Coraliomargarita algicola: one gene and its partner. The protein of the gene in region 2 binds, or shares a complex with, the protein of the main gene of each other region. Links are inferred from orthologs where the notes say so. Each region holds a gene or a part of one and is shown on either strand. Other genes may lie near its edges. The genes, in order: SH580_RS18050 and SH580_RS09885.

The links.
Region 1: the proteins of SH580_RS09885 (region 2) and SH580_RS18050 are in contact, whole or in part, in a cryo-EM structure (PDB 6KHJ), measured with the Thermosynechococcus vestitus proteins. The link is inferred for Coraliomargarita algicola from one-to-one orthologs. Residues at the interface, in WP_126986108.1 of Thermosynechococcus vestitus: Gly6, Tyr7, Glu8, Tyr9, Phe10, Gly12, Phe13, Leu14, Ile16, Cys17, Ser18, Pro21, Ala24, Leu25, Ala27, Ser28, Leu31, Arg32, Pro33, Ser35, Arg40, Leu41, Thr42, Thr43, Tyr44, Glu45, Ile51, Gly53, Ala54, Trp55; in WP_126985484.1 of Thermosynechococcus vestitus: Gln8, Lys26, Trp29, Leu30, Pro33, Met34, Met37, Leu38, Leu83, Ile84, Phe85, Lys86, Glu87, Asp88, Val89, Leu90, Pro91, Ala92, Thr100, Ala104, Val107, Ile108, Phe111, Leu112, Tyr114, Ile115, Ile125, Ser126, Leu128, Phe133.

The regions. Positions count from the first base shown.
Region 1 is NZ_CP138858.1:4,369,183-4,379,786, reverse strand. What follows is about bases 230-3,005. They hold SH580_RS18050 (complex I subunit 1/NuoH family protein), read right to left. Parts: upstream 2,303-3,005; coding sequence 1,157-2,302; downstream 230-1,156. Other genes in these bases: SH580_RS18045 (NADH-quinone oxidoreductase subunit G), read right to left, coding at 2,324-3,005; SH580_RS18055 (NuoI/complex I 23 kDa subunit family protein), read right to left, coding at 603-1,151; SH580_RS18060 (NADH-quinone oxidoreductase subunit J family protein), read right to left, coding at 230-487. In the rest of the region: more of SH580_RS18060, read right to left, coding at 1-229; more of SH580_RS18045, read right to left, coding at 3,006-4,081; NADH-quinone oxidoreductase subunit NuoF, read right to left, coding at 4,085-5,449; nuoD (NADH dehydrogenase (quinone) subunit D), read right to left, coding at 6,051-7,292; SH580_RS18025 (NADH-quinone oxidoreductase subunit C), read right to left, coding at 7,305-7,916; NADH-quinone oxidoreductase subunit NuoB, read right to left, coding at 7,920-8,471; SH580_RS18015 (prepilin-type N-terminal cleavage/methylation domain-containing protein), read left to right, coding at 8,714-9,424; SH580_RS18010 (putative manganese-dependent inorganic diphosphatase), read left to right, coding at 9,553-10,604. UniProt on the Escherichia coli protein: NDH-1 shuttles electrons from NADH, via FMN and iron-sulfur (Fe-S) centers, to quinones in the respiratory chain. The immediate electron acceptor for the enzyme in this species is believed to be ubiquinone.
Region 2 is NZ_CP138858.1:2,471,269-2,481,993, forward strand. Bases 5,911-8,807 are described here. They hold SH580_RS09885 (NADH-quinone oxidoreductase subunit A), read right to left. Parts: upstream 7,598-8,807; coding sequence 7,223-7,597; downstream 5,911-7,222. Other genes in these bases: SH580_RS09880 (PTS sugar transporter subunit IIA), read right to left, coding at 5,911-7,120; SH580_RS09890 (hypothetical protein), read right to left, coding at 7,686-8,786. Outside these bases: SH580_RS09850 (anaerobic sulfatase-maturation protein), read right to left, coding at 1-169; SH580_RS09855 (pyruvate carboxylase subunit B), read left to right, coding at 244-1,758; SH580_RS09860 (NAD-dependent epimerase/dehydratase family protein), read right to left, coding at 1,759-2,652; hemF (oxygen-dependent coproporphyrinogen oxidase), read left to right, coding at 2,707-3,633; hemE (uroporphyrinogen decarboxylase), read left to right, coding at 3,654-4,685; trpA (tryptophan synthase subunit alpha), read right to left, coding at 4,824-5,633; more of SH580_RS09880, read right to left, coding at 5,762-5,910; SH580_RS09895 (tetratricopeptide repeat protein), read left to right, coding at 8,980-10,725. UniProt on the Escherichia coli protein: NDH-1 shuttles electrons from NADH, via FMN and iron-sulfur (Fe-S) centers, to quinones in the respiratory chain. The immediate electron acceptor for the enzyme in this species is believed to be ubiquinone.

The DNA of each region.
Region 1 (10,604 bases), 1.9 Mb from region 2 along the record:
ACAGTAAGAAGCCGGTGACCTGGAAGGGCAGCATGTATTTAGTGAACAAGCTGTAACCAAAGGACTTGGCGGAGGTGGTGAAAGGTATACCGATGCCCTCACCTGTCGGATTCTCTAAAACAGGTAGCAAGGTTGTTTCCGGCAGATGTTGGTTGCCACAAAATGCAGAACAAATCATAACCACCAAAAGTGCAAAGCCGATGATAGATGCTCCTAGAGTGAGCTTATCTTTCAGGATCTGATTCGTCTCTTTATCAACATCCAGCAGCATGATGATAAAGAGGAACAGCACCATAACCGCGCCTGCGTAGACCAGAATCTGAATCACAGCCAGGAAGTAAGCTTCCAACAGCACAAACATCCCCGCCGTAGCGACAAAGGAGACGATCATACACATGGCACTATTCACCGCATTCGGACTCACGACCATCAGCAATGCCGAAATCAGCGTGATTGCTGCAAAAATGTAAAAAAGTAGGTCTATCATTAGAGAATTAAGAATTTAGAGAGCAGAAATAAGAAATGATATAAATTAAAGATGCCGTCGCATGTGTTAGCTGAACCATTTCTTAAATCTTAAATCTTATTTTAAAAATGGATATTTAATGTGCGTTACCAGTGGCTTCGGCGGCTTTCTTCTTGTCCCACTTAAAATGCTTATCAGGCAAGGTACCACCGAGTTCATAGAGCTTTTGCTTGTTGTTGATCATCTCCTCACGAGAATAACCGGAAAGTGAGAAAATATCCTGTAGAAAAATCGCCTCTTCGGGGCAAACCTCCTGGCACAGGCCGCAATAAATACACCGCAGCATGTTGATATCAAACTCCTGCGGAGCCTTCTCCACGTGCGCACGCTCAGGCTCGGCTTCTGCATCGATCGCGCCGGGTGTAATTCGAATCGCCTTAGGGGGGCACACAAACTCACACAATTGGCAGGACACGCATTTCTCGCGCCCATTGGGGTCCTTGACCAAAGTGGGCACGCCCCGATAATTATCTGGGATGGTTGGCCGCTCCTCAGGATATTGCAGCGTCACGCCCTTTTGCAGCATACTGCTGAAGGTAGTCTTCAAGCCCGTCACAATCTGCGGCAAGAAGGTTTTCTCCGCAAAGGACAGCGGCTTTCGTTCTAGAACTTTTGTCTTAGCCATTAGATTTAGCGGGTGAGTGTGTCGTAAAGGGCGATGATAATGGTGTTGAAGACCAAATTAGCAACGGCGAGTGGAAGCAGGACCTTCCAACCAAGCGACATCACTTGGTCGTAACGGAAGCGCGGCAAAGTCCAACGCATCCAAATAAAGAAGAAGATCATGAAAAAGACTTTGGCCATGAACCAAGCGACAGAGAGCACACTACCGAGTATGCCAGTGCCCCACGGATCCGCCATCCACGGAAGGAAATTCCAGCCTCCGAGGAAGAGCAGAACAAAAATCCCTGAGCCCATAATAATGTGAGCATACTCTGCCACAAAGAAGAGGCCGAACTTAAAACAACCATACTCCGTATGGAAGCCCCCGACTAAGTCGGTTTCGGACTCGGCCATATCGAAAGGCAAACGATTGGTTTCAGCGAAGAGCGCGACTAGGAACAGTAGCGCGGAGAGTGGCTGCCAAAGAATCGTCCAAGCAGCCTGCTGTGATTGCACCACACCAAAGAGGCTCATTCCATAGCGGCTCCCCTCAACAAAGATGCCCGCTTCATTGTAATAACCTGGCGAAGCCGACCACATAAAGACTGGCAAGAGCGCCAAGCCCATGGCGAGCTCGTAAGAGATCATTTGCGCAGAAGCACGCACGCCCCCCAGAAACGGATATTTACTATTGGAAGACCAACCCGCCAACACGACGCCATAGACACCGAGTGAAGAAATCCCGAGAATGATCAACATGCCGAGGTCGACATTGGCCAAGACCAATGGCTGAATAATGCCCTCGGCATCGACATAACGGCCAAATGGCAAAACCACCATCGTCGTCAACGCGGGTGCCAATGCGACGACCGGCGCGAGGTAATAGTAGCCCTTGTTTACATGTCCGGGGACGATTTCCTCTTTAAAAAGAAACTTGAGTCCGTCAGCAACAGGTTGGAACAGCCCTAATCCTGTCATCAGATTCCCCACAATAGGGAGATGACCAATCAACGGTAGACGTGTGCGATTGGGCCCCACACGGCCTTGAATCCAGCTGGACACCTTGCGCTCAGCAAGCACTGAGTAGCTACAAAGTCCCATGAAGACAGAGATCATGAGGATTGCATATACAATCGGCATGATGTAGGGCAGAGATGCGTCTAAAAATTCCATATCAGAAACTTGTTCAATTATCTAGGCCTCCTCCTGTGCCGTAGCAGAGGGTCCTGCGGCAGCTGTAGCGTGCGCTTCCTTAAACGCGACGGGATCGTATTTGAGATTTTTAGTTTCAACGAAACTGAGATCGAGGAAGGCGCTGGCATCCAGGGCGACACCGTCGTCGGGAAGCGTGCGCCAACGTAAGCTATCGTCGAGTGGTGCCAGCTGGGAAGCCATCCGTTCCCAAACGGTGTCGAGAGTGATCGCTGCGGCTTTTTCTTTCGCAAGCGGTGCGGCGATTTTTTCAAGCACCGCAAAGTCGGGCTGCACACCACGCGGCCCGGGCACGGCAGTTCTAAAACGCTGGATGCGGAAGCTCTGATTGATAAATGAGCCGTCCTTCTCAAAAACCATGAGCGATGGTATTACGACGTTAGCCACCTCACTGGTAGGATTCGCATGAGTACCAACATAGATGACTTTTACCTTGGCAAGGACGTCCTTAGCGATGCCCAACTCAGTCAGATCTTCGTTCACGGCCAAAATCGTCTTCACCGCACCAGAGTTGATATCGCGGGCGAGTGCTTCCAGCTGGGCATCTGCCTCGGGCAGTTGATCGATCAAACCCGTCACTAATGCCCCGCGCAGATTGGGAGTGCGATCTTCAGACAACAACAAGCCATCCCCTTCACCATAATGGCTGACCATGGAAACCTGAGCAGCGCTGCGTTCGGCAATCAATTTGTAGAAAAATTGCTCTTCGACTGAGCTATGCGCGGACGCCACAAGCGCCACATCGCCGGATCCCAGCAAGTCGACAGCTGCCGCGGCCACTTCATCGACCGTTTTGTGAACGCCCTCTATAGTATATTGCGTCAACCGATCATCCGACTCGATGGCTTTATACAGCGTACGGCCGGAATCAGTCATCCATGTATCGTTCACGGCGTCATTGCGGCGTGGAGTGATACGATAAATTTTACCTTCCCGGCTCCAGATCTCCGTGTTAGCGCCCACGCTGCTTTCGGTGCAGATACTGTGCGTGCGTTTCAGGAACCAAACCCGCATCTTAAAGCGGAAGTCCGTGCTAGTGAGTGCACCCACAGGGCAAATATCCACCGTGTTGAGCGAGTAATTATGGGAAAGCTCTTTGCCGGGGAAGCATGTCAGCGTCGAGTAAGTGCCACGATCGACAAAGCCGAGCACATCGTCGCCGGCCACTTCTTTACTGAAGCGAATGCAACGTGAACAAAGGATACAACGTTCGTCATCAAGCGTGACCCGCGGGCCCAGCGTCGTGCGCTTGGGCTTCACATTCTTCTTTTCAATAAAGCGGCTATATCCACGGCCATGCTCAGCGGAAAATTCCTGTAAGCGGCACTCACCTGCTTGGTCGCAAATCGGGCAATCCAAGGGGTGATTAATCAATAAGAATTCCGTCACTCCATTGCGCGACTCCTTCACCATCTCAGAATTCGTGCGGATATGCATGCCCGGCGAAGCATTGGTCGCACAGCCGATGGTGGGCTTAGGCATCCACCCGATCTTTTGCACTCCATTCTCATCCAGAATCGCCTCGCCTGTGGCGCGATCACGCATCGGCATGCCCATTTCGACCATGCACATACGGCAGTTACCTGCAACGGAGAGTTTCGGATGGTAGCAATAGTGCGGCACTTCCTTACCCTTGCCGACCATCTTCACGGCCTCAATGATGTTAATACCTTTAGGTACTTCGACATCCTGACCATCAATATTGATGGTGATGTTTTCGACGATGCTCTGAATGTTCATGGTCTAAATTAAAGTAGTCTCCTTCGCGACTTCCTTACCCTCTTTACGACGGGCGGCTTGCTCTTTAGCTTTCTCGACGAATTCGTCCTTAAACTTGGCGATAAAACTTTGCACCGGCCACGAGGCCGCCTCACCAAAGGCACAAATCGTGCGACCGGCAATCTGATCGGCGATGGATTTGAGTAGATCGGCATCCTCCTCGCGAGCTTCGCCGTCGACCATACGCTGCGTGACTTTACGCATCCAAGGCACCCCTTCGCGACACGGCGTGCACTGGCCGCAGCTTTCGTGGGCGTAGAAATAATTAATATTGGCCAGCGCTTCCACCATATCAGTGGTGTCGTCCATCACGATGACGCCACCGGAACCCGACATCGAGCCGACTGCAGCCAAGCTATCGAAATCCATCGGGATATCTTCAATGCCCCAATCAAACTCGGTGCCGTCTTTGAGCTTACCGGTAAAGCGCTCATCTGCCCGCAGAATCTTAGCCGACGAACCTCCGGGGATCACTGCCTTGAGCTTACGTCCGGGCTTGAGGCCACCGCACACGTCGTAAATAAGTTGCCCCAGCGTCACATCCGAGCAGGCAAATTCATAGTAGCCCGGCTTTTGCACATGACCGGAAACACACCAGATACGGGTGCCGGTATTACCAGGTGTGCCGATCTTCGCAAAGCCTTCGCCGCCCATCTCGATGATGTGCTTCACGTCACAAAGAGTTTCCACATTATTTACAATGGTCGGGCACTGATAGGCACCCAGTGCCGCAGGAAAGTATGGTGGTTTAATGCGCGGATTGGCACGAAAGCCTTCTAAAGACTCAATCAATCCAGTTTCTTCGCCGCAAATGTAAGCCCCAGCTCCACGGTGCACAATGATATCGCAGGAATACCCCGAGCCCAAAATGTTATCGCCCAGGAAATTTTTCTCGCGCGCTTCTTCGATTGCGCGTTCGAGGATCTTATAGCCTTGGAAAAACTCACCTCGAATATAGATGAATGCCAGCTTCGCCTGAATCGCAAAAGCGGCACACATCATGCCTTCGATCAGCTGGTGTGGGTCCTGATGAATGATTTGACGGTCTTTAAAAGTGCCCGGCTCCGATTCGTCGGCATTACAGACGAGGTAGATGGGCTTGCCCGACTTGCGGTCGAGAAACTTCCACTTCATACCCGCGGGGAATCCGGCACCGCCACGACCACGGACACCAGAAGTGAGCACCTCCGCGCAGATGTCTTCCGGCTTCATCGTCACAGCCTTCTTAAGCTGCTCGTAGCCGCCGTTTTTCACATAACAATCGATGTCGTTGGTATACCCTTCTTCGTCGATATGTTTGAAAATTAATCTGGTTTCTTGTGGTGCCATTTGGGAAATAAAAATTAAGAAATTAGAAATAAGAAATGGCTAAAGACCGGTGGGGAACTCGCCGTTTTTCATTTTAGTGGCCATTTCAGCGGCTTTTTCCGGATCGATATCCGTGTATTCATCTTCTCCGACCATCACCACTGGCCCCTTACCACAATCAGCGTGGCATTCTACGAATTCGAGCGTCACTTTACCGTCTTCACTGGTATGGCCGACCTTGCAGCCAAACTCCTTTTCAAAGCTCTTACAGGTTTGATATGCGCCCGCAAGCGCACAAGGCAGCGTACGGCAGACCGCACATGATACTCGCCCGTGGGCTCCGTGCGTAGCATCGGATAAAAGGTAACAATCTCGATAATATTAATCGGCTGCAATCCCAGACGCTCGGCGATCCACTCCATCGCCTCCTGCGAAAGGTAGCCCTGATCCTCTTGCACCAAATGGCATAGAGGCAGCGCCGCACTACGCACCGTCGGGTAGCGTGGCACAAGCTTGTCGATCTTTTCGATAGTTTCTGGTTTTAAATTCATTTCCTAAATAGTGATCAGAGCCAATTTTTCTTAATTCTAAATTCCCAACTCCTAATTCCTAATTCCTAATTCTATCTGTCACATTCCCCCATCACGAAGTCCAACGAACCGAGAATCACAGTGATATCGGTCATGTAGTGGCCGGGGATCAACTTCTCCAGAATACTCAGGCTGCAAAAAGATGGACCTCGGATCTTCAGACGGTAAGGCACCCCGCCCCCCTTGGAAACGATAAAGAAGCCCAAAGCACCCTTAGGGTTTTCCGCCTCAAAGTAAACCTCACCAGCAGGGATCTGTGGCCCCTCGGTCACAATCATGAAATTCTGGATCAGCTCTTCCATGCTGGTGAGCACCTTAGCTTTTTGTGGTGCAAAAATCTTCTTCGCCTCCTCTGCATAATAACTGCCTTCAGGAAACTGATCGATACATTGCCGTATAATGCTTACACTTTGGCGCACCTCCTCAGCGCGCATCATGTAGCGATCATAACAATCCCCGGTGGTGCCAACGGGCACTTCAAAATCAAATTGATCGTAACCGAGGTAAGGCTTATCTTTGCGCAAGTCGAGGTCGACACCACAGGCCCGTAAGTTCGGCCCGGTCAGTCCATAGGAGATGGCATCTTCCTTAGAAATCACCCCCACACCGACCGTACGATCCATGAAGATACGATTACGCGTGAGCAATTTATCCACTTGATCCAATACTGGTAGGACGCCCTTACAAAACTCCAGCACACGCCCTAACCAACCATCGGGAATATCACGCGCGACCCCACCAATCCGAGTGTAACTGGTGGTGAAACGTGCACCGGTCAATTCTTCGAACAGTGTGTATAATTTTTCACGCTCGGTAAAAGTATACATAAACACCGTCCATGCACCGGCATCCATCCCGTATACGCCAATGCCCAACAAGTGCGAAGACACACGCGCGAGCTCGCAACAAAGCACGCGAATCGCTTGGCAACGGTCCGGCACTTCCAGTGCCGCCAGTTTTTCAACGGCCATCGCGTAAGCCACGTTATTGGCCAAAGGTGCGAGATAATCCAATCGGTCTGTATAAGGCACAAACTGATTATAAGTCATGTTCTCAGCGATCTTCTCGTCACCACGGTGCAAGTAGCCGAGCACCGGATCGCAACTCTTAACGATGTCGCCGTCGAGCTCCATCTTCAAGCGTAGCACGCCGTGCGTGGTCGGGTGCGAGGGACCGACATTCAACGCCATGGTCTCCCCTTGCAGCGTAGGTTCTGCCTCACTGCTGCGGGCACCGAGATCGCCGATCGAAATTTCTTTTGTGGTCGTAGCCATGTCTATAGATTACTATACGGGTTTCTCCTTTTGCTCACTCCAGCTCTCATCACGAGCGCGTGGCTCCGTCTGGCTCATTGGCCCATCTCCCGAAGAAACAAAAGGCCCGCCCGCCATCGGCGCAGGCAACACCCTTGCGTGAGTCGCCTCTGCCACATCCTCGGCAGGAAACGGTGTTTCAATACCAGCCAATGGGAAATCTTTGCGCAAGGGGTGATAGGGATACTCATCCCACATCAAAATACGTCGCAAATCGGGATGTCCCTCGTAGTGGATCCCCATCAAATCATATGTCTCACGTTCATGCCAATTTGCAGCTGCGTATAAACCGCAAAGCGATGGCAAACTTGGCTGAATATCATCCGCGCAGTCGACCGCGATGCGCAGATAGGCATGCTTTGTCGTTGATAGCAGATGATAGATTCCGGTGAAACGGGGGCTTTGCGCATCCCAATCCACCGCAGTTACATCCAGCAACAGATCATAGCCCAACTCGTCCCGCAATGCGGTGCAGAGCTCGAGTAGCTGATCTGCCGGGCAATTCACCGCCAAATGATCCGCAGATTCGCGCTCTGTTAAATATTCAAAACGCTCCTTCAATTGAGCAAATTCGCTCTTGGCCATGGTTTAGCTTTCCTTTCCGGCTCCTGCCAATTCCGCTTCGGCGGGCTTGGCATTTCGGGCGGTCAAGTTTTTGACCGAACGCTCCCGGCCAATCTTGTCCTGCAATTTAATCATCGCATCCAGAAGTGCCTCCGGACGCGGGGGACAACCACTGATATAGACATCGACGGGGACGATTCGATCCACCCCCTGTAAAGTTGCATAAGAGCGATACATGCCGCCCGTGCTGGCACAAGCCCCCATCGCGACCACCCATTTTGGCTCTGCCATTTGTTCGTAAATGCGACGCACGACTTCCGCCATTTTATACGTCACAGTGCCCGCCACAATCATGCAATCCGCCTGACGAGGTGAAAAACGCATCACTTCCATGCCGAAACGAGAAATATCAAAACGCGAACCACCAGCCGCCATCAACTCGATCGCACAACAGGCGAGTCCCATCGGCATCGGCCACACCGAATGCTTCCGAATCCAATTAATCACAGCATCCGCTTGAGTGACAATGACTTCACCCTCCACTTTGCTATCGTAGGCTACGTTTGTGTTTTGCATGTTGATCTTAGGAGCTCGATTCCGACTCGCCCTCAAAGCTCAGGCAACTTAGTTTGCCCCCAAGTCCATGCAAGCAACAATTTGAATTTATAACAGGAACGAGGAACAAATTATCTGTTAAAAATGATTGGACTTGGCAAAATAAGCTTCCTACTTTAGAATTTTATAAATTAGTGGCGCACACTTTAACGTGCGCCTACCCCAACCAAAGAACTACAACATACACCAAACAACAGTTTATAATGATGAAAACTAAATCCACCCCCCGTTCAGGTTTCACCCTGATTGAGCTACTTACTGTTATCGCGATTATCGGCATTCTTGCCGCGATCCTCATACCGACTGTTGGCGCAGTTAAAAAGAAGGCCTCGATGGTGACTTCTTCGAGCAACTTACGTCAAGTGGCACTCGCCTACAGCACATTTGCATCCGGCAGCAGCCGCACACGCGTGATCTCTGCAAACACTGCGAGCGCTTACTCTGCAGCTGACAGTAGCGACTGGGCCGAAGTTCTAGCTAAATATGCAGATCTTAATGATGCACCACTCTACTTCATCAGCTCAGCGGACGACGTAGCAGCAATCACTATCCCATCGGTCATCCTTGATGGCAGTGATGCAGCCGTAGCGGACTGGACTTCTGCTTCAGCATTTATCAGCTACGAAATGGCTGTTGATATCTCCACAAACGCCCAATCATCTGTAACTCCCCTAATCTGGACAAAAGGACTAGGCACAACAGGTGAATGGGCAACGACCTCCCCTTGGGCAGGTGACGGCGGCCACATCGCCTTCGCCGATGGCCACGTTACATTTTACGATTCATTACTCGACCCAGCAGATGGCACAACTGGCCTCCTAATCCAAGGCCCCAAAGCAAGTAGCCCAGGCTCAGCAGCGAAGACAGTTGAAGCCGCACTCGGCGGAGCTCAATACGTAGTTGAGCCTAAGTAATTGATCTTAATTTAGACATTTGTTCGAACAACCCCCCAACCTCCTCAGAGGTTGGGGGTTTTTCTTTACATGGATCAGTGACTTTGACGTTGTTGAAATCGAAGAGAGCAGTTTAATCATCGCCGACTATGACCGATCCTATCTATATCTTTGGACACAAAAACCCAGACGCTGACGCCATCTGCTCGGCTCTCGCTTACGAAGCTTACAAGCATGCGATCGGCCAGACCGAATATGTAGCGGCCCGTTGCGGCAACTCCAATGCCCGCATCGATGCGATCTTGGAGCGCTTTCAGACGCCCCTTCCGCGCTTCATCGGTGATGTCACGCCCCGCGTCGGCAATATCATGCAAACGAAGGCCCGCACAGTGACCCGGCAGAGCACCTGCGCTGAAGCACTGGAACTGATCGACAAGTACGATGTGCGCGCACTCCCCGTCGTCGACGACAATGGCCAGATCGAAGGCTTCGTCTCCATTTTCCAATTAGGCGAATTTTTCATCCCCAAACCACGCGAACCACGCGCGATGCGCCGTGTGCATACCAGCGTACAGTCCATCATAGATTCGCTAAATGCCAAGGTGCTGCACGCCAGCCATCAGGATGAACTGGAGGAGCTTTTCGTCCGCATCGGCGCCATGGACATCCGCTCCTTCGGCAGCCACCATAAAGAACACGGCCTCCCCTCCGACCGCAGCATCATCATTGTAGGTGATCGCTGGGACATTCAGGAACGCTGCCTACAACTCGGCGTGCGCCTACTCGTCATTACCGGCGCGCTGGAAGTGGACGAAGATGTCGTCGCCCGCGCCAAAGAGCGCAACGTCTCTCTCATCGTCAGCCCCTACGACTCGGCAACCACTTCATGGATCATTCGCACCGCCACCCACATCGATGGACTCATCGATCCCGAGGTATGCTGCTTCAGCGCGGAAGATCGCATTTCCTCCGTAAAGCGTCGTATCGCCAACAATAACGACCCGCTCTATCTGGTCGTCAACGACACTAAGCAACTCATCGGTGTGTTCTCCAAGAGCGACATTTTGCGCCCCAGCCACACCAAGATCGCCCTGGTCGACCACAACGAATTGGGCCAGGCCGTCAATGGAGCCGGCGAAGTGCAAATCACCGAAATTTTAGACCACCACCGCCTCGGAAACATCCCAACAGAACAACCAAT
Region 2 (10,725 bases):
CCTCAATATAGCCCCGAATATAAGCCTCCAGTATAGCGTCGCTCATCTTAAACGCATGATTGGACGGAAAAAGCTTAGTTTTCTCCAAATAAAAACAATAGGTACAATCCAAATTACATAACGGCCCCGCAGGCTTCGTCATGATGTGAAATGATTCATTAGCTTTCATCTGTGATAAAATTTGAAAGAAAAGTCTTGCCCAAGGCAAGTTCATTATTAAAGTTTTGCTAATAATACAACATTATGAAATCAGTCCAGCTTAACAATAATGTCCTGCGCGATGGCCACCAAAGCCTCGCCGCCACCCGCATGCGCACCGAGCAAATGCTCCCCGTTTGCGAGCAACTTGATAACTGGGGCTTCGGCGCACTCGAAACCTGGGGAGGCGCAACGATCGATTCCGGCCTGCGCTTTTTAGATGAATTCCCCTTCGATCGTCTCGACGCACTCAAGAAGGCCTGCCCGAAGACGCCTCACATGATGTTGCTGCGCGGGCAGAACATCGTGCAATACGCCCACTTCCCCGACGACGTAGTAACGGCCTTTATTAAGACCAGTGCCGACCACGGAATGAATATCTTCCGCATCTTCGATGCGCTCAACGATACGCGCAATATGAAGTGCGCGATCGATGCCGCCAAAGCGGCGGGTGCGCAAGCCCACGGCACGATCTGCTACACCAGCAGCCCGGTCCACACCGTCGCCAAGTTTATCGAAATGGGCGTAGAGCTCGAAAAAATGGGTGCCGACGCCATCGTACTTAAAGACATGGCCGGATTGATCCCTCCGATGGAAGCCTTTGCCATCATCGACGGCTTAAAGAAGAAGCTCAAAATCCCAGTCTGGATTCATACACACGACACCGCGGGCCTCGGCACCAATACATACATGTCGGCCATCGACGCAGGCGTGGATGCCATCGACCTCTCCGTTTCGCCCTTTGCCAATGGCACGGGCCAGCCTGACACCACTCGCATGTTGGCAATTATGCAGGGCCACGAGCGCTGCCCTCAAATTTCCGACGAGCAACGCAAGTCTCTCAGAGAGGTGCGTACGCATCTGGAAAAAGTTTACGCCGAAATGGGTGAGTTCACCAGCCACAAGAACGAGGTGATCGACGTCGATACGCTCGAATACCAAGTACCTGGTGGCATGCTCTCCAATTTCCGCACTCAGTTGAAGGAACAGAAGATGGAAGACAAATTTGAAGACGTCTTCCGTGAAATCCCTGTCGTGCGTGAAGCACTCGGCTGGATTCCACTGGTGACCCCAACCTCTCAGATCGTTGGCATGCAGGCATTCCTCAACGTTAAGTTTGGTCGCTGGAAACAAATGTCCCCGCAAGCCGCCGACATCGCGCTGGGTTATTACGGTCAATGCCCCGCAGCGGTAGACCCCGAAGTGCAAAAGATCGCAGCGAAGCAAGCCGGCAAAGAACCAATCACTTGCCGTCCGGTCGAAGCCCCCGGCGCCGTGCACAAGCACATGGACGACCTACGCAAGGAACTCAAAGCCAAAAACTTCCCTAGCGACAACGAGCACTGCGTCATCCACGCCATGTTCCCCCCACAGCTTGAAAAGCACTTAAAAGGCGAAGGCCCCAAGCCCAAGCCGGTCGCAATTCCAGCGGAAACACCTAAAGCGGCCCCAGCACCGGCCCCTGCCACCGCAGCCAGCACCAGCAATGGTCCACAAAAGCGCTACGGGCTCACCATAAACGGCAAGCAAATTGAAGTCGCCGTGCAAGAAATCGTGTAATCACAACAATTCAGCATAACCTTCACGAAAGCTCGGGAACTTTGGACGCCAATCCAAAGCCTCCCGGGCTTTTTTATTACTAATCAATCGATGCGGCATTCGGCCGCCCCGACGCTTCAAGCGCTCAGAGACATTCTCAGGATTAAAAACCGGAGACGATAAACCCAGTGCTTTGGCCAAATATGTGAGCACTTCAGCCTTAGTCGCTGGCCCATCGTCGGCGATATTATAAATCCCCGCAGGCGCCCCGCCACTAATCACGGCACAAATGGCAGCCACAATATCTTCTAAGTGGATCATATTGAGCGCATAATCCCCACGCCCGGGGATTTCACCCGCACCATCGCGAATTTGATCCAATAAGTAATGCCGCCCTGGCCCATAAATACCAGCCAAGCGCAGCACATACCAGTTCGGCAAGAAAGCGGCCTCCGCGAACAAGGCTTCTGATTCAAGAAGCACTTGCCCCGTGGGAGGCGCGGCACGAGTGTCAGCACTTTCATCGACAGTCGCTCCGCCATCCTGCGGATACACCGAAGTACTACTGGTATAGACATAGCTGCCGATCGACTGCGACCGGGCCCAGTCCAGAATCGACTGTTGCCCCGCAAGATAAGATTTACGATAGCCCGCCAAGCCGCCGCCCGCAGAGCTCACGCAATTGACCACCGCTTGATAGCGTCCGCGGACTTGCCCATGCCACTCGGCAGAGTCCAGTTCAGCTTCAATCACCTCCTCCAAGCCCAGCGCACGCAGGCCTGCCGCCTGCTCCGCATTACGCGTCAACGCTCCAACCCGCACACCCTGCTGGATCAAATGCCTAGCGAGTGCCGTGCCCACGTAGCCACAGCCAAATATAATTACCGATACAGGGAGTTGTTGAAAGTGCGCCATTTTATTTTTCCAGAGCTTGTCGGATGCGTTCGAGTCAGCCAACATTCGCCCCCAATGCAAACCGCACAACCAGAAAAAGTCCGCGCCTACCTACTCGACCTGCAAGATCGTATCTGCGCCGCGCTGGAAAACGAAGACGGTCAAGCCCGCTTCCAGGAGGATAGCTGGACACGCGAAGAGGGCGGCGGCGGACGCTCTCGCGTGATGGCCGACGGACAGGTTTTTGAAAAAGCAGGTATCAATTTCTCGGACGTACAAGGCAGTCAACTCCCCGCGTCCGCCACAGCAAAGCGCCCGCAACTCGCCGGAGCTAGCTTTCGAGCCATGGGTGTATCACTGGTCATACATCCACTCAATCCACACGTGCCAACCACCCACATGAACGTGCGCTTCTTTTACGCCGAACCGACAGACGGCGCGCCGATCTGGTGGTTCGGCGGCGGCTTCGACCTGACTCCCTACTATGGCCAACGCGAAGACGCAATCCATTGGCACCAGACCGCACGCGCTGCTTGCCAACCCTTCGGCAATGCGCTCTATCCCAAATTTAAACAAATCTGCGACGAGTATTTTTATCTGCCACACCGCGCAGAGCCGCGCGGCATCGGCGGCATCTTCTTCGACGACTACGCCGAAGGCGGCTTCGAACAAGCCTTCGCCTTTATGCAATCCGTAGGCGACCACTTCGTGCCCGCCTACCAGCCCATTGTGGCGCGCCGCAAAGACAGCCCATTCAGCGATGCCCAGCGTCAATTCCAACTCTATCGCCGCGGACGCTACGTCGAGTTCAACCTCGTCTATGACCGCGGCACCCACTTCGGACTGCAGTCCAAAGGCCGCACCGAGTCGATCCTCATGTCACTCCCGCCACTCGTCCGCTGGGACTATGACTGGCACCCCGAGCCCAAGACCCCCGAGGCGGAGCTCTACGATGTCTATCTAAAACCCCAAGACTGGGCCAACCAATCAGTAAATTCCTAATTCCCAATTCCTAATTCCAAATGACACCACGCCAACGTTTTCTCGCCGCCGCCCACCAACAACCCGTCGACCGTCCACCGATCTGGCTGATGCGCCAGGCGGGCCGCTACCTTCCCGAGTATCGGGAGTTAAAAGCGCAGCACGACTTTGTCACCATGGTGCGCACGCCCGAGCTAGCCGCAGAGGTCACATTACAACCGCTGCGCCGCTTCCCTCTCGATGCCGCAATTATCTTTTCCGACATCCTCGTCATCCCGGAAGCTCTGGGGCAAGGCTACCACTTCCGAGATCAGGGCGGGATCGGCATGGACTACCTACTCGACACCAAGGCCAAGATCGAAGCACTGGATAATTCTAAAATTGCTGAAAACCTAAAATACGTAGCCGACGCACTCACGCTGACTCGAAAAAAACTAGGCGAAGACACCGCCCTACTCGGCTTCTGCGGCTCTCCATGGACGCTGGCTTGCTACATGATCGAAGGCGGCTCCGCCAAAGACTTTATAAAAATCAAACAACTCGCTTGGGGGCAACCCGAGCTTTTTGAACTGCTGATGCAGAAACTCACCGATGCCATCGTCGAATATTTGCACATGCAGATCGATGCCGGTGCCGATGCACTACAGATCTTCGATTCCTGGGGAGCCATCTGCCCCGCCACTCACTACGAGGCTTGGTCCCTGCGCTGGGTTCACCATATTATCAACAAGCTAAAAGACCGCGTGCCCGTAATTCTCTATGCCAAAGGCATGGGCCACAAAGCCCCCGACCTCATGCATACCGGCGCCAAAGTCATTAGCCTGGACTGGACGATGAACCTACGCCGCATGCGCCAAAGCATCGGTCACGGAGCTGCGGTGCAAGGTAACCTCGACCCCATCACACTGACCACGACGCCCGAGATCACCCAAGTCGAAGCGAAACGCGTACTCGACGAAGCTGGCAAAATGCCTGGTTTCATCTTCAACCTAGGCCATGGCATGGTTCCCAGCGCCAAGATCGAATGCGTGGAAGCCTTGATGGAAGTCGTGACCGGACAGAAAAACGCGTAGTGAGCTGGGCTCAGCCACCTCACAGTATCGGACAGCTGCGACCAAACGACGCTCGTGCTCGCGCGCCAGTGTTGCAAACGAACTCAGCGAGATTCTCGAATGATCCTGATAGTAAGAATAGTCAGATGCCAGAGATGACTACTTCTTCGTCAACGCGCCGCCTTCCAGCAGCATGCCCATCTTGGCGCGCAGCGAAGTGGCAATGGCCTGATCATCGGCAGGGTTCTCAGCGATACAATTGACAATCGCACTGCCCACAACGACGCCATCGGCGGCTTGAGCAACGGTGCGCACGTGGTCAGCATTCGAGATACCAAAGCCCACGACAACCGGTAGGTCGGTATGCTTTTTAATTTGAGCCACATTGGCTTGAATACTTTCAGACATCGAAGCCTGCTCCCCCGTTACGCCCTCGCGGGAAACATAATAAACAAATCCCGTCGTCGCCTTACAAATAATTTCCAAACGTGAATCAGGCGTCGTCGGTGCAACAATAAAGACAGTCTGTATAGCATGCTTCGCGCACGCTTCCAAGTGCTCCCCCGCTTCTTCGGGCGGCAAATCGAGGGTCAAAATACCATCCACCCCCGCCGCTTTGGCGCGCTCCGCGTAAGCCTGACTCCCTTGCGCAAAGACCAAGTTATAGTAAGTATAAAAAATGATCGGCACCTCGCTGAACTCGCGAATGGCACGCACTAAATCAAGCACACGCTCGCTATTGGAGCCACTTTCAAGCGCACGTTGTGCCGCCAGCTGATTCGTCAGCCCATCGGCGAGTGGGTCGGAAAAAGGCACCCCAAGCTCTAACACATCCACTCCGGACTCGATCACGGCACGGCAGGCAGCCAGCGAGCCCTCAAAATTGGGATCCCCCGCACATAGATATCCGACAAAGGCGGCACGATTCTCTGCGCGGGCTTGAGCAAAAGCTTTTTCAATTCGGTTCATAGAAAGATATGAAGGTATGAAACTTGGAAAGTGGAAAGGTAAAACTGAAGCTAGGCGACAAAGTCTCTCACACGGGTAGCCCCGCATCCTCACCTACGACACCAAGCACAGCAAAGCGCCAACAAGCGCTAACTATTCCGAATCAGCGCTTTCTCAATCAACGGCAGCATCTTACCATGACGGAAGAGTGTCACCTGCCCAGTGCTTCCAGAAACCACAATGCAGAGGCAATCAATCGCTTGCGTGATCGAGGCCGCAGCGGCATGCCGACTACCTAAGCCACTGTGCAACTCGTGGGTGTAATCCGGCGCATGAATCAAGGAGCCTGCTGAAATGAGCACGCCATCTCCTCGTATGATGAATGCCCCATCAATCGAAGAAAGCTCCTTAACAGTCTCATCCATAAATGGGTTGAGAATATTGCGGTCCTCATCCTTATAACCATAAAACGGATTGAGAATCAACGGCTTGGTGTACTGTGAGATCTGCTCCGCGTTGCCCAAGGCAAACAAGCACCCCACCGGATGCCCCTCGCGCCCCTCGACGGCTAACTCTGTCGCAATCGCCAACACACGCTCGATCACTTCAGGTTTCACACTAGCGGGCAACATATCCGACTTACTCGCCAACATGGTGTCAAACTCACGTTCAACATCCACAACAGTGATACTATCAAACTGGTTACTCTGCGGCAGTCCGCCGATACAACACAGACGATCCTGACTGGAAAAAATCCCCCGCGTGAGCCCGATCAAGACAGCGCTGCGTAATTGCGAGAAGCGGTGATTACTATACGAACGAATCGGAATCACCGCATCGATTTCTTCGCGCTCGGTCGCAGCATCCGAAGTACCATGTGCGATCAACACCGTCTTAAAACCTTTAAATACCTTCCCCACTTCCACGCCACCGCCAAAAGTATCCGCGAAAACGAGCACAGACGTACATTGCGCCCCCTTGGCAATCTTAGCGGCTTCACGTAAAATTAGGTTATTAAAACGATTATGCCGACGACGTGGCTGACTCTCCTCCCCCGCAAAGACCTGCTTTAACTCTTTGCGAAAATCCGACAACTTCTCGGCCGCCCGCAGCCGATCCATGTGCCCCTTATCCTGAAAGACCCGAGCCAGTGATGCCAGACTGTAAAGGTAACTGCGCGCATTCTCAGAAGCGAGCAGCAAAAAAATGTAACGAATATCCTGATACTCCGAATGCCCATCGTAGGCGAGCCCATTCGCACAACGGCCCACAGCAACCATATATGGGCGCTTCATATTGACCCGCGCGTGCGGCAGACACACACCATGCCCCAGATACGTCGTCATCTGACGCTCACGATCCAACAGGTCCGCAACCAAGCCCTTCTTAGTCAAGCCACGCTCCTTAGTCACATCGCAGACTTCGATTAATTCAGATACAGCGCTTTCAAAGTCCGTGCTTTTGAGGTCGATCACACGGGATTGGGCGATGTATCGGTCGATGCGCATGTAGGCGTGGCGGAGTTTCTAGGGTGACTTGTTCAAGTCGTTAAGCCACTATTTATGCGCGAGATAGAAAATCTAGCAACTATCAACTGCATTTTTGAACAATTATTGCTCCCACTCGATCGCACCTTTTTTCAATTCGTAGAAAAGACCTAACACGAGCACAAAGAGGAAGAAAAAGACCGGTAATACGATTGGCAAATTAGCAGAAAGAAACTCCCGAAAGGTTAATACCCACGGAAACAAGAAGACGACTTCGATATCAAACAAGATAAAGAGCATCGCAGTCACGTAGAACTTAATCGCAAATGGAGCATGCCCCGAGCCCTCAGCGAGCATGCCGCACTCATAAGGCGTATTCTTAATCGCGGTGTCTGTTCCGCGCTGCCCGAAGATATGCGACGCAATAATGACAAACGCGCCAATTCCGGCAGCGATTAAAATTTGAACAAGGATCGGATAATAGTCCGCGATTTGCATAGTAAAAAGAAGCAAGTCTGCTTTAGCTCAGAATTCAAGGTGTTTCTACACGGAATCGAAGAAAGTCAGCCCCAAATGGCCCCATGCCCTACCAGGGCGTCACACGTCGCAACCATGACTGCTTTTCAACGACCGGCTCGGGGGCCGGCTGCACGACGGGCTTTGGCTTTACACGCACTCCCTCCTCAGGCAGCGACAGCTTTTGAACATGTATCCGATCCGGATCAAACTCCCCCAGCCCAAGACTCGCCGCGAAAGGCAACTGCCGCGGCACAGGCTCGATCTCCGAAAACCCCTCAAGCACTCGCATCGTATTGATCCGGTCATAAAGCAAGCGATCCAGCGCGACCGGGTCGCTACTCATCCATAAACGCGGCTCGGAACGCGTGTAGATGGAATTGAAAAAGGGGCCTGCGATAAACTGATAGCGCTCCAAAGACACGAAGTTCAAAATCAGCCGTTCCTCCAGTTCGGGAATCGCGGCAATCTCGGCCACCGCCGCGGATGCCGTCGCTTGATTGACCAAGAAACGGCGACTATTACTCACATTCCAAAGCGTCGCATTGGCAAGAACGCCGTCGATCCCCAGCGCGGGATCATCGACGCCGACCGCTAAATTAATCCAAAAGTCGACCTCAAACAACAAGGGCTTAGGCAAATAACTTTTGCGCCCCTGCGCCCCCTCGGCAAGCTCGGTGGCACGACGTGTCTCGGAGATCAACTGCGGCTCCTGCTGCAACGCGGGCGGCAACGGACTATCATAAAACCATTCAGGATCATAGTATTGCTCAGAGTCCAAAGCCAATACTGGACTCCCTTCAAACTGCGCGGCCGACTCACTCAATGGCGGCATCACCCCCGCCTCTCGCAGATCATAGGCGGAGTAATCGACAATCAGAATCGCTCGCCGCTCATAGCCACGAGCTTCTAAAGCTTCCACCAAGGCGCGAATCAACTGCAGTGGCGTCCCCAGTCCGGCGCGCCCGCGCGTATTAACTTTAAGAGCCACCTGGCCCCGCTCGCCAGGCTGCAGCACTTGCCCCACCTCACGCTCATAAGCGGCCAACAATCGATCCACCTCTGTATAATATAAGCTTCCACTCGCCAGCGGCGACTCCCAGACCAGCCCCAATGGCGCACGCGGCACCAAAGCTGCCGTGGCAGAACTCCCCAGAAAAAGTCCCCACACAATCAACAGCAAAATGCGGAACCACTTTTGAGCGAAATTGACTAATCCACCTTGGGATGGCGCACAAATCGCGCCTCCAGCGCAATGATACGCCCGCCGCCTATCCACTTGACAGCTATAAAGCGGAAACGAGAGTAGACGCTTCGTCGTTTTGTTGCTAAATGCACTCACAAACCGAACACAATTCCCGCACATGTTAAAAGCAAACTTCAAAAGCGTATTCTTCATTACACTGGTCACGACCTTCACTTTACTGATTGGTTGCAGTAGTCCTGAAGAAAAAAAGGCCGCGCAAATCAAAGAAGCCCTCACCCTCTCTGCGGCTGGCTCGAACGCCGAAGCTTTGGAAATTCTCGAAAACCTCGCAACACTCTACCCCAACGATCTCGAAATCCTCAACTCCATCGGTCAGATCTACACCGCACAAGGCGACCCCACGATGGCCGCCTTCTTCCTCGAGCAGGCCTACCTACAGTCACCTGACGATACCGAGCTACTTTTCAAAACCTACCAGAGTCTGGAAGCAGCCAATCAACCTGCCGCTCACTTACTAGAGAAACTCTCGACCCAAGCCCCCGAAGCCATGACACCCGAGCTCTGGGTGCGTCTCGGTCAAACCCGCCAGGCAGAAAACAAAGTACAGTCCGCACTCGACGCCTACCTAAAGGGAGTCGATCCCGAAAAGAAAAAGCCAGCCCCTGAAACCGCAGCTTCCATCGGCCAACTCTTTGTCAAAGCGGGCAATCTACCACTCGCGGAATCGTGGCTAAAAATCGCCGCCGACAATGACGACCCCAACGCCTTAACCGCTCTCTTCGCGCTACTGGAAATCAACCTGCGCCAAAAAGACTGGGTCGATGCCGAAGCCACCATCGCTCAACTCGACAAACAATTTCCCGGCGCTGTGGAAGCCAGCCAATGGAACCAAGCACGACAGGAACTCATCCGCTGGCGCAAAGCACAGAACGAGATGAAGGCCAAACTCGCGCAAGCCGAAGCCGAGAAGAAAGCCGCCCAAGCCGCAGCAGAAAGAGCCGCCGCCGAACAAAAAGCTAAAGCCGAACAAGCCGCAGCGGCTGCAAAAGCGGCCGCCGAAAAAGCGAAAGCCGAAGAAGTAGCAAAAGAAACTCCGGCAAACGCCTCCGAATTAGCTCAAACTACCAGCGATACGCCTAAGACTACGACGCCAACAAGCGACAACGAGCCGGCGGTAACAACTGGAGGCAAGGCGCAAATCATCGCCGACCTCGAAGCAGCCGAAGCGATGGCCAATGCCCCCGCAATCGAGGGCGAAATGCCCGTCGACATCGACCCCGACATCACCGTGATCGATGCCTCAGAAAACAACAATCTGCCCATAGCCTTCAACCCCGCGATAGCGATCGAACCCGCCGACCCGGAAATCACTTTCGAAGTCGACTACGACCAGGCCACCAGCACCGGAGGTACCAACTATAGCATCGCTCCCATCGCGCCGGCAGACCCCATTACGCCAGCTGACCCTATTACGCCACAAACAGTCGAAGCGCCGATCGAAATCGAGGCCTTCCCCACCAGCGAACCCAAAGAGACATCAGTCGCCCCCATCCGCCCCAGCGAACGCCCTCGCACCATCGAAGAACTCATGGCCGACGCGGAGACCGCCACATTGGACCGCGACTTCAAATCCGCCATCCGTAAATACTGGGCAGCCATCAGCATTGCAAACAACAGGGCAGACGTCTGGAACCTGCTCTCCCGTTCCTACCTAGTCGACGGACAACTCAAAAACGCCGAAACCACAGCACTCGAAGCGGTTCGCCTAGAGCCACGTGAAGTCGCCTACACGCTCGATTACCTGCGTGTCGCGCAACGCTCCAAAGAACCCAGCGAATTCCTAGCTGAGCTCGAAACTGCCTTCGACCGCTTCCCCACCAGCCCGGAAATCACGCTCTCACTC